2 regions of the Lonsdalea populi genome follow, and region 1 is predicted to be linked to the other one. Evidence: predicted binding sites of a transcription regulator. Region 1 holds the regulator's gene; the other holds the start of a gene.

What was found. Region 1 encodes LexA, which represses DNA repair genes until DNA is damaged. Its sites were predicted from a motif close to TNCTGTATGTACATACAGNA; they were not measured.
Region 2: a site for LexA is predicted at 3,107-3,126, ahead of I6N93_RS09205 (DNA translocase FtsK 4TM domain-containing protein). Genes of this name have one in related genera too.

What each region holds. Positions count from the first base shown of each region.
Region 1 is NZ_CP065534.1:3,282,697-3,288,782, forward strand. Features, by position in the region: gene I6N93_RS14505 (glutathione S-transferase family protein) at 1-357, shown strand, start outside; gene I6N93_RS14510 (LysR family transcriptional regulator) at 447-1,343, opposite strand; gene I6N93_RS14515 (pirin family protein) at 1,454-2,155, shown strand; gene zur (zinc uptake transcriptional repressor Zur) at 2,240-2,749, shown strand; gene lexA (transcriptional repressor LexA) at 2,956-3,567, opposite strand; gene I6N93_RS14530 (diacylglycerol kinase) at 3,680-4,048, opposite strand; gene plsB (glycerol-3-phosphate 1-O-acyltransferase PlsB) at 4,180-6,086, shown strand, end outside.
Region 2 is NZ_CP065534.1:2,097,659-2,103,744, forward strand. Features, by position in the region: gene I6N93_RS09205 (DNA translocase FtsK 4TM domain-containing protein) at 1-3,045, opposite strand, end outside; gene lrp (leucine-responsive transcriptional regulator Lrp) at 3,163-3,657, opposite strand; gene trxB (thioredoxin-disulfide reductase) at 4,179-5,138, shown strand; gene cydD (heme ABC transporter permease/ATP-binding protein CydD) at 5,352-6,086, shown strand, end outside.

The sequences.
Region 1 (6,086 bases):
CAGCTGTTCGAAGCGCTGGATCGGCTGGAGCAACGTCTGAGTCAACGGCGTTATCTGACCGGCTCACGTCTGACGGAAGCCGATCTGCGGCTGTGGACCACGCTTGTCCGCTTCGACCCGGTTTACCACACTCATTTCAAATGCGATCGCTGGCGTTTGACGGATTATGAAAATTTGTACGGTTTTACGCGGGATATTTATCAACTACCGGGTATCGCGGAGACGGTCAATATGGATCACATTCGCCACCACTACTACCGTAGCCATGCCACGATTAACCCTTACGGCATTATTTCCGTCGGCCCAGAGCTGGCGCTAATAAAACCGCACGACCGAGAGAGACGGTTCAGCCGCTAACTCCCGTCGCCAACATCACGGTCAGCATCAGCGGGACGGCAGAATGGGGTGGCACTCCCGCACTACCGTTTCGCCGGGTCGGAAAGTGATTAAGACTCACGCAATACTTTGGGGATTTCCCGTAGCAGCCAGGACTTGGCTTCGCCCATATTGTCACGGCGCCAGGCCATGATGATCTGGCTCTCAAAAGTGCTTTCTGGGCTAACCACGCGCAGCCGTCCTTCGGCGATATCCTGAGCCACCAACTCGTAGGGGATTGTCGCAACGCCTAATCCTGCGAGCAAAGCCCGGCGTTTATCGTCCATCGTACTCACCGTCAGGCGAGGCTGTTTATCCAACAGCTGCACGGTCAGCACGGGGCGATCGCGCGCAGTATCCGCAATGGCGACCCCCCGATATTTGACTCGGGTGACTTCGGACAACGGTTCAGGCTCGTTATGAATGGGATGATCCGGGCTGGCGACATAGACACATTTCACCGAATAGAGCTTGCGCGTATTGACCTCCGACGTCGCACGGAAGTGAACATCCGGAGAGATAACGATGTCGGCGCGGTCTTGTTCCAGTCGCTCCCAGGCGCCTGCCAGCACCTCGGTCAGAATAGAAACCTGCGTGTTGGCCTTTTGCGCCAACTTATCCAGCAGCGGAAAAAGGCGTTCCGTCGGCACCAATGCTTCCACGACAATGGTGACATGGGTTTCCCAGCCGCGGGCGAGCGCTTCGGCATCCGTCGTCAGCTTATCGGCCGCTTCCAGCAGGACTCGCCCACGCTCCAGCAGCATTCTTCCCACATTAGTAAATTTAGTGCGATGACCCGAGCGGTCGAACAATACCACGTCCAGTTCATCCTCTAACTTTTGCATGGTATAGCTCAGCGCCGAAGGCACTCTGCCCAGCTCATCCGCCGCCGCCGCAAAGCTCCCCCGACGCTCGATAGCATCCATCACCCTTAACGCTTCCAATGTTAACGCTCGATCTTTCGACATAGATATTCTCATTCAGGATTTTTGAACGTCCCCACCAGATTAACTAGCTTACAATCTACCGTCCAGCCTATTACCCTCGCAGGGTCGAATACTTACGAGGACCGGACACCATGATCATTAGCAGAGCAGCAGAACAATGCGGCAAGGCTGACTACGGGTGGCTGCAGGCGCGATACACGTTCTCTTTCGGTCATTATTTTGACCCTGACCTGCTGGGATTCGGTTCGCTGCGCGTGTTGAATCAGGAAGTCCTGGCCCCCAAGACCGCCTTCCAGGCGCGGACCTATCCGCGTGTCGATATCCTTAACCTTCTTCTGCAAGGCGAAGCCGAATATCGAGACAGCAATGGCAACCACACGCAAGCCAAAGCTGGCGACGTCATGTTGTTGGCGACTCAGCCCAACCTCAGCTACAGCGAGCAGAATATTGCCAAAGACACGCCGCTGACCCGTATTCAGCTATGGCTGGATGCCTGCCCGACACGCGAAAATCGCGCGCTGCAACGTATGACGCTGAACGGCGAGCGCGCTCAATTGCTGGCTTCTCCGGACGACGAAAACGGCAGCCTGCATCTAAGACAACAGGTCTGGGTTTACCATCTGGATCTGTCCTCCGGAGAATCGTTGACGCATCCCTTGAAGGGTAATCGCGCCTACATTCAGTCCATCCACGGTGAACTTGGCATCCGTAGCAAAGCCGATGAGGGCAAAACGTTACATTGCGGCGACGGCGCCTTTATTCAGCAGGAGACGGCCATTACCCTGCAGGCAAAAACGCCGATGCGGGCGCTGTTGATCGATTTGGTGGCGTAACGCGCTCCCCTCCTGACTCGGCGTTTCTACGGAGTCATGGTAAGATAAATTATCATCCTCACCACTTTCTTCAGAGTTATAGCGATGGATTCAACCGATCCGGCCAAACTTCTTGCCCATGCTGAGCGACTGTGTCAGCAGCGCAACGTTCGACTTACGCCGCAGCGTCAGGAAGTGCTACGGCTGATGGTCCAACAGCCAGGCGCTATCAGCGCATATGACCTGTTGGATCTACTGCGCGTCGCTGAACCTCAGGCTAAGCCCCCCACCGTTTACCGTGCGTTGGATTTCCTGCTTGAACAAGGATTCATTCACCGCGTGGAATCCACCAACAGCTACGTGCTGTGCCACCATTTCGAAGAACACAGCCATACCTCGGCACTATTTATTTGCGACCGCTGCCGCCAAGTCACGGAGAGCCCTACTGAAGGCGTTGAAGAAATACTGCAACAAATTGCGCTCCAGACGGGATTCTCCCTGCGCCACAGTGTAGTTGAAGCGCACGGCCTGTGCGTTGAATGCAGGAAAATTGAAGCCTGTGATCACCGCGACAGCTGCAACCACGACCACAGTATCGTCCTCAAAAAGCGCTGAGCAGCAAAAAGTGCAGGTACGGCGTCATCGCGCCGAACGGTGGTACTGAGAATGGAATCTGAGGAAGATAGTAAATTTGAGAAGGGATTGAGGTTCAGGCTTGCGGGGAACCTTTGGTTCGGTTTTCATTTCAACCGTTACGTTCGGCGAGAAAGACCAAACGCAACGGAAGAGGTATAAACGGGGCGTTCAGCAAACCAGGTCGATCAACTCCAATCGCTGTTGCGAATGACGCCGACGGCCAACCCTTCAATGGAAAAGTTTTCCTTGCTCAAATCGACGACGATAGGTGCAAACTCTTTGTTTTCAGCCAACAGCTGCACTTTATTACCCTGCTGCTTCAATCGTTTTACCGTAACTTCATCTTCAATGCGCGCCACAACCACCTGACCGTTGTGAACATCCTGCGTTTTATGCACAGCCAGTAGATCGCCATCCAGAATACCGATATCTTTCATCGACATACCACTCACACGCAGCAGAAAATCGGCGTTTGGCTTAAACATGGCCGGATCGACCTGATAATGACATTCGATATGCTGTTCCGCCAGCAGCGGTTCCCCTGCAGCCACGCGACCAATCAGAGGCAGGCCGAGCGACTCTTCTTCCATTAACAGACGGATACCGCGGGACGCGCCGGTGACAATCTCAATCACACCTTTACGAGAAAGAGCTTTCAAGTGTTCTTCAGCGGCATTGGGAGAGCGGAATCCCAGTTGTTTAGCGATTTCTGCTCGGGTGGGTGGCATACCGGTTTGTGAGATATGATCGCGAATAAGATCATAAACCTGCTGTTGTCTGGTCGTTAAAGCTTTCATTCCGCCCCCTGGTTGTTTATACAGTTTCGCTGTGAGTATATACAGGGAAACTGCCCAAGGGAACTGAGAAATCGCGTTGTACCTTGTTTTTTGGCGTCATTCACGAGAGCTATCACGCGAAATGCCCCCACAGCAAGGCACCCCAGACTACGGCCGCCAATAGGCAAGCAACCAGCACCGCCGCCGACCCCAAATCTTTCGCTCTCCCTGCAAGCTCATGATATTCCTTACCAATTCTGTCAACCACGGCTTCGATAGCGCTATTCAGCAACTCGACGATCACAATCAGCACGACCGCGCCAATCAACAATAACCGTTCTAATATTGAAACTGGCAGCCAGCAGGCAATAATAATGCCTGCCAGAGTAAGAATGGTTTCCTGACGAAAGGCCGCTTCATGCCTCCATGCCTGTTTAAGTCCTTGCAACGAATAGCCTGTTGCCTTGACAAGGCGGGTAATCCCGGTCGCCTTATTCATGATCCTTGCTTACTCCTTTTTTATTTAGTTTCAAACGCAATTTTCGCGTCACCCCATTGTCTCATGACCACAGATATCCGATAAGGTTTCTGTTATCCTTGCGGCGCATTGCTAATAAGAGGTTCTCAGTTGTTATGTCAGGTTGGCGTAAAATCTACTATAAGTTATTGAATTTCCCTCTGAAACTTTTGGTAAAGAGCAAAATCATTCCTCTGGATCCGATCGCTGAGCTGGACATCGATCCTACACGTCCTATTTTCTACGTTCTGCCCTACAACTCCAAAGCGGACTTACTGACGCTGCGTGAAAAGTGCCTTGCGCTGGGGCTGCAGGATCCGCTTGAACCCTTGATTGTCGACGGTCAAGCACTGCCAAGCTATGTGTTCGTCAATAGTGGCCCGCGCGTATTTCGCTACTACGTGCCCAAAGAGAAATCCATCAAGCTTTTCCACGACTATCTGGATCTGCATCGAGACAATCCGTCGCTGGATGTCCAGATGGTGCCGGTTTCAGTCATGTTTGGCCGTTCGCCGGGTCGAGAAGGCCATCAGCAGGAAGCGCCTCAGCTACGTCTGCTGAACGGCATCGAAAAGTTTTTCGCAGTTCTGTGGCTGGGACGCGACAGTTTCGTGCGCTTCTCAACGCCGGTCTCGCTGCGCTACATGGCGACGGAGCACGGCACGGACACCACCATCGCCCATAAGCTGGCGCGTGTGGCGCGGATGCACTTCGCTCGTCTGCGTCTGGCCACCGTCGGTCCGCGTCTACCGGTCAGGCAGGAGCTGTTCAAAAAACTGCTGTCATCGAAAGCCATCGCCAAAGCGGTGGATGATGAAGCACGATCGAAGAAAATCTCTCGAGAAAAAGCCCAGCAGAACGCCATTACGATGCTGGAAGAGATCGCTGCTAACTTCTCTTATGAAGCGGTGCGTCTCACTGACCGCGTGCTAGGCTGGACCTGGAACCGGCTATACCAGGGGATTAATGTCCACAACGCCGAGCGAATACGGCAGTTGGCTCAGGACGGACATGAAATCGTTTATGTTCCCTGCCACCGCAGCCACATGGACTATCTGCTGCTTTCTTACGTGCTGTACCACCAGGGGCTGGTGCCGCCGCACATTGCTGCGGGCATCAACCTCAACTTCTGGCCGGCGGGTCCTATCTTCCGCCGCCTGGGCGCGTTTTTCATCCGCCGAACCTTCAAAGGCAGCAAGCTCTATTCCACCCTGTTCCGCGAGTATCTCGGCGAACTGTTTACTCGCGGCTATTCGGTGGAGTACTTCGTGGAAGGCGGGCGCTCGCGCACCGGCCGCCTGCTCGATCCGAAAACCGGTACGCTGGCGATGACGCTTCAGGCCATGCTGCGCGGCGGCACGCGGCCTATCACGCTGGTGCCGATTTACATCGGGTATGAGCATGTTATGGAAGTCGGCACTTACTCCAAAGAACTGCGCGGCGCCACCAAGGAAAAAGAAGGTTTTCTCCAGATGATTCGCGGGCTCCGCAAGCTACGTAATTTAGGCCAGGGTTACGTCAATTTTGGCGAACCGCTGCCGTTGATGACCTATCTCAACAACAAGGTCCCGCGGTGGCGCGACGACATCGATCCAATTGAAGCGCTGCGCCCCGCCTGGCTGACGCCGACCGTGCAGGACATCGCCTCCGACATCATGGTTCGCATCAACAACGCTGCGGCGGCCAATGCCATGAACCTGTGCTCAACCGCACTTCTGGTGTCGCCGCAACGTGCGATGACTCGGACACAGTTGGAAGAACAGCTCGAATGCTATCTGCAGCTGATGCGCAACGTGCCCTATACCGAAAACACGACGACGCCGGACAAAACGCCTGCCGAACTGGTCGATCATGCATTGAAGATGGACAAGTTCACGGTTGAAAACGATAAACAGGGCACCATCATCAGCCTCCCGAGCGATCAGGCCGTGCTGATGACCTATTACCGCAACAATATCCAACATCTGTTGATCCTGCCGTCTCTGGTCGCCAGCATCATCGTGCACCATCGGCACATTAAGCA
Region 2 (6,086 bases), 1.2 Mb from region 1:
CCCCTTGACGATACTGTCAATGTATTCAGGGCGACCGCGCGCTTTCCAGTCTTGAACGACGGCATGCACTTCCTGATCCCGGACAAAGGCACCATGCACACGCACAGGGATAGAAGAGTTAGGCGCCATATACAACATGTCGCCCATACCCAGCAGTGATTCCGCCCCGCCCTGATCGAGAATCGTTCTGGAGTCAATTTTACTGGAAACCGTAAAGGCGATACGCGTGGGAATGTTGGCCTTGATCAGCCCTGTGATGACATCCACCGACGGGCGCTGAGTCGCCAGAACCAAATGGATACCCGCGGCACGCGCTTTCTGCGCCAGACGAGCGATGAGCTCTTCGACCTTTTTACCTACCGCCATCATCAGATCGGCGAATTCATCCACCATCACCACGATGTAAGGCAGTTTTTCCAGCATAGGCGGCTGTATTTCCATACTATCGCCCGGCTTCCAGAACGGATCGGGAATGGGTCGTCCCATAGATTCAGCCTGCTCGACACGTTCGTTGTAACCGCTCAGGTTACGCACGCCCAACGCCGACATCAGCTTATAACGCCGCTCCATTTCGCCAACGCACCAACGCAGCGCGTTAGCCGCATCCTTCATGTCCGTCACGACTTCCGTCAGCAGATGCGGGATACCTTCGTAAACAGACAGCTCCAACATTTTCGGGTCGATCATGATGAAGCGAACATCTTGCGGGGATGCTTTGTACAACATACTGATAATCATGGCGTTGACGCCTACGGACTTGCCAGAACCGGTCGTCCCTGCGACCAGCAGGTGTGGCATTTTAGCCAGATCGGCCACTACCGGCTGACCCGCGATATCCTTGCCTAATACAACCGACAGCGGCGAAGGATTGTCGCGGAAACGGTCGCAATCCAAAACCTCCCGCAGGAAGACGGTTTGTCGACGCTTGTTCGGCAACTCCAGACCGACGTATGGCTTGCCGGGAATGACCTCCACAATACGCACGGCCACCACGGACAGTGAACGGGCCAGGTCCTTCGCGAGATTAGAAATTCGGGCCGCTTTCACGCCAGGCGCCAGATCCAGATCGAAGCGAGTAATGACCGGTCCAGGGTGATATCCCACCACCGTCGCCTTGACGCGGTAATCCGCCAAACGCGCCTCAATCAACCTAGCTGTCTGTTCCAGCGCGAAATCATCCACCGGATCATCGTTACCTGAAGGTGGAGTCAGCAGATCAAAAGACGGAAATGGCGTGGTCGGCTTCTGTAACGGCTGGTCGTTGCGCATCAGGAATGGGTGGATCAGGCTATCCATGATGGACGGCGAAGCGTCGTCGTCTTTGTCGTCCTGCGCTTCGTGTGCTGGTGTCGCAGGTTGTACAGAAGGCGTCATCGGCGTTTGCGATGCGACATGCTCGACGGCTGCCGCCGCTTCTTGCTGCGGAGACAAAGTGAATAACGGTTCGCTTGGGGCGTCGTCAACCAAATCAGCCAGTGGCGAAATAGCGAAAACGCTGTCCAGCGGCGGAACCTGAGTCGAGCGAGAGGGTTGAGCGGAATGCGGCGGCTGAAGGTAAGACGGAGCAATCGGCTCGGCGAAGACCGCATCCGGTCCATCATTCAAGGTATCGTGACCGTAACGTTCCTGTTGCTGCTCTGCAAAGTCCTGAGCCAACTGATGCATCAGCGCATCGTCCTCTTGGTTAGCCTCAGTCTGCTCGACCGCCTCTTCAACGCCATTCGGCTGCGCTTGACGCTGAGCTTCTCGCTCCTGCTGCTCCGCAAGCCGCTGGGACGGCAATTTAATACCATACGAAGCCAGTTCGCGCCGTGTCGGGATACGCACAGGATTCGGCCGCGGCAATTCAGGGCCGACACCCTGCTTGATCTGCGGATTCGTATCCTCGGCTGAAAATGCCGGCGTAAACGGCAACGAAGATGCAGCCTGATTTGGTGATACGGTCGCCGCTGCCGTTGCTGCGACCGTCGTCACTGGCGTCGACGACACAGGGGGAACTCGGTCAACTGGCGGAGCGTGATGTACCGGGTTTTCGCTCAAAGGCTCGGCAGCCGTAAATTCAGGGACGTCAAAAGAATACAGCGGTGGCACTTCACTTTCTTTCACTTCGCTGGCGGGCTTATTTATATCCATCGGGACGGTAACGACCTTCCGGCTGTCAATCGGCGTGGTTGGCGCCGTCACGTTTTCGGCCGCCGTTGCGCTTGCAGACATGCTCTTCGCGACGTCCCCTATTACCGGATCGGCAGGTTGCGGCGAAAATGGGTGTCCTTCATTTGCAGCCGACTGAGCGGTAAGAACCGCTGGGGCTGCGAGCAACACATCGTCTTCATCTTCCTCGTGTCCACGAAACGCTGAAGACGCGGCGGTGTCGGTTTCATGCTCCGTCTGGCGCGCTACGTCCTCGTCGTCGACATAATCATCACGCCGTCCGCGATTGGAGAAAAAAGTCAGGCAGCCCATCGCCGCAGCCCCGATTTTCTCTGCAATCGCCAGCCAAGACCAGCCGGTGAATAACGTCAGACCCGCAGCCCATACGCACAACAGAATCAACGTGGAACCGATGCTGTTAAAGCGCGGGATCATGGCACTGCTCAGCAAACTGCCCAGCACGCCGCCGGAGGCAAAATAATAAAGGTCGTCCACGTTGACGGCGGCTAGACCGCACGACGTCAGGATAAGCGCCAGAGCGCCAATCAGGCGTAAGGAGAAGGTAAAGTAGTCAAGTGCATACTGACGGTTTCGCTGACGATAAATCAGCCAGCATAGCGAGATCATCACGGGGGGAATGGCATAAGCCAGTACGCCAAAAACGAAAAATAGCGTATCGGCCATCCAAGCGCCAACGCCTCCGCCCAGGTTGTGAATGGGTTCATGCCAGGCAGTCTGAGACCAGCTAGGGTCGGACGGGCTGAAACTCAGCAACGCAGCGGCCAGGTAACAGGCGAACAGCCCAGCAGTAACCAGCAACGCCTCAATCAAACGTCGCCCAGCGCTGAGTTTTTCCAGCGTAATTTCTTTATCTTCAGTATATTCCTGGCTCAAGCGTCTCTCCAGGTTTCGGTAAAGGAGTCATGACAAAACGCCGAGAAAGTCCCGGCGCTGTAGCTGTATAAATTCACAGGAGTGTAGCTAAATTTACCGGGCTTTGCACCCATACCGTCAGCGTGTCTTGATGACCAGCCGGTTGCTCTGCTTAACTTCTTCCATCACCACATAGGTGCGGGTGTCGTTAACGCCAGGCAGACGCAGCAGCGTTTCCCCCAGCAGTTTACGGTAGGCAGACATGTCCGGCACGCGGGTTTTTAGCAGATAGTCAAAATCCCCGGAAACCAGATGACACTCCTGAATTTCTTCCAGCTTCTGTACTGCGGTATTGAACTGCTCAAAGACATCCGGCGCGCCACGGTTTAGTGTAATTTCGACGAAGACCAAAAGCGAAGCATCCAGATAATGCGGATTCAGTAACGCCGTATAGCCATTGATAAAACCCTGTCGTTCCAGACGTCGAACGCGTTCCAAGCACGGCGTGGGAGATAGTCCAACCCGCTTGGAAAGCTCCACGTTGGAGATACGACCATCTTTTTGCAATTCGTTCAGGATATTGCGATCGATACGATCAAGATCTTTTCCCGGACGTTTTTTTGTGTCTACCATTATTATTGTCTCTCTTCACTCTTCCCTGCTCATCGCTCTCTCCAGCCCACATCAATGTGCTAGAGTTGCCCCTAAAGAAGACCCCTGTCTATTTTGTACATCAAAAGTCACGTCTGTTTATTCCGTCTATCGCGTGCGACAAACAGGTGCATGAGCTATGCTGTCGCCTGTCAATTAAACAATGCAAAAACGGATAAAAGGCCGAGCATTCAACTATTCACATACAAAAAATTTCCTCTTCATAGGATGTTTTCGCAAAAGCGCAGCCGATTGTCAAAGCAAAACAATTAAAATCAGAAGAAACTGCCAGATTCAAATCCCCAACAGGTATCAGGCAGCGTTTTAGCGCTTCAAGGGCAACCGTATGTTACCGCATTACATCCCCGCACCAGACCTGTATCACTTTTTTCAATGATTGTTAACTATAGGATAAATAGTTAACAACATTCTTCTGCGCTTTTTTTAGGTCGGTAATTTCCTTACAATCGCTTCATCGTCCCTTCACTGGAGTTAAGGAACTCATGGGTACAGCCAAACACCGCAAACTGTTGATTCTGGGCTCCGGCCCCGCCGGATATACCGCCGCGGTCTATGCTGCGCGCGCCAACCTGAACCCGCTGCTGATTACCGGGATGGAAAAAGGCGGTCAGTTGACCACCACGACGGAAGTGGAAAACTGGCCGGGCGATGCCGATGATCTGACCGGCCCGGCACTAATGGAACGTATGCACGCCCATGCCGCCAAGTTCAATACGGAAATCGTCTTCGACCACATCAACCGCGTCGACCTGCGGACACGTCCTTTCCGTCTGTTCGGCGACAGCGATGAATACAGCTGCGACGCCCTGATCATCGCCACGGGCGCCTCCGCCCGCTATCTGGGTCTGCCGTCCGAAGAGGCGTTCAAAGGCAAAGGCGTTTCCGCCTGCGCGACCTGCGACGGATTCTTTTATCGTAATCAGAAGGTCGCCGTTGTCGGCGGCGGCAACACGGCGGTAGAAGAAGCTCTGTATCTGTCCAACATCGCCTCTGAAGTGCACCTGATTCACCGCCGCGATTCTTTCCGCTCAGAAAAAATTCTGATCGACCGCCTGAACGAGAAAGTCGCGAACGGCAACATCGTGCTGCACACTGACCGTACTTTGGATGAGGTGCTGGGCGATGAGATGGGCGTCACCGGCGTTCGTCTGCGCGATACCCACAGCGAAGCTACGGAAACCCTCGACGTCGCCGGGGCCTTCATCGCCATTGGCCACAGTCCTAATACCGCTATTTTCGACGACCAGCTCGCGCTGGAAAACGGCTATATCAAGGTTCAATCCGGCATTCACGGTAACGCGACTCAAACCAGTATCCCCGGTGTGTTCGCTGCCGGTGATGTGATGGATCACATCTACCGTCAGGCCATCACCTCGGCCGGTACGGGATGTATGGCGGCGTTAGATGCCGAACGTTATCTGGATGGTCTGGGCAACAGCTGATCATCGTCGTCTGAGGGAGTCTTCGCTCCCTCAGGCTTTTGTTTCATGATTTGTAAAAATTGATCGCCCAGCACTATTTTCCTTCGCTTTTCGTTTGCATGCCCTCTTCGTCAAGGTAACATGACGCCAATCTGACCGAACGCCCGAACAAATGTTAACCCTCGGTTATACAAGCGTTATTTCGCATGACTCCCATAAGACAACCGGCATCTAATGAATAGTACCCGACAACAAGAACTCACCCGCTGGCTGAAACAGCAGAGCCGGTTGGCGCAACGCTGGCTACGCCTTTCGCTTCTGTTAGGGCTGGTGAGCGGCCTGCTAATCATCGCTCAAGCCTGGTTACTCGCGGCGCTCTTGCAAGCGCTCATCATCGACCACACGCCACGCGGACAGTTAATCGCACCGTTTTCGCTATTGGCTGCCACATTTTGTCTGCGAGCCTTGGTGAGTTGGATTCGAGAGCGCGTCGGATTCCGCTGCGGTGAAGTCATCCGCCGACAAATTCGCAGCATGGTACTGGACCGCTTGCAGCAGTTGGGACCGGCCTGGATTCAGGGTAAACCGGCGGGGAGCTGGGCATCGCTGATTCTGGAGCAAGTCGACGATATGCAGGATTATTATGCCCGCTATCTGCCGCAGATGTATTTAGCGGCTCTGATGCCGCTGCTAATCCTCATTTGCGTCTTTCCCATCAACTGGGCGGCGGGGTTAATCCTGTTTTTGACGGCCCCCTTGATCCCTGTTTTTATGGCGATGGTCGGTATGGGCGCAGCAGAAGCCAATCGCCGCAATTTCCTGGCGTTGGAACGCCTCAGCGGCCATTTTCTGGATCGTCTACGCGGACTGGATACCCTGCGCTTGTTCTTCCGCGGTCAGGCGGAAACCCATCACATCCGTCAAGCCTCCGAAGATTTTCGCCACCGCACGATGGAAGTGTTGCGAATG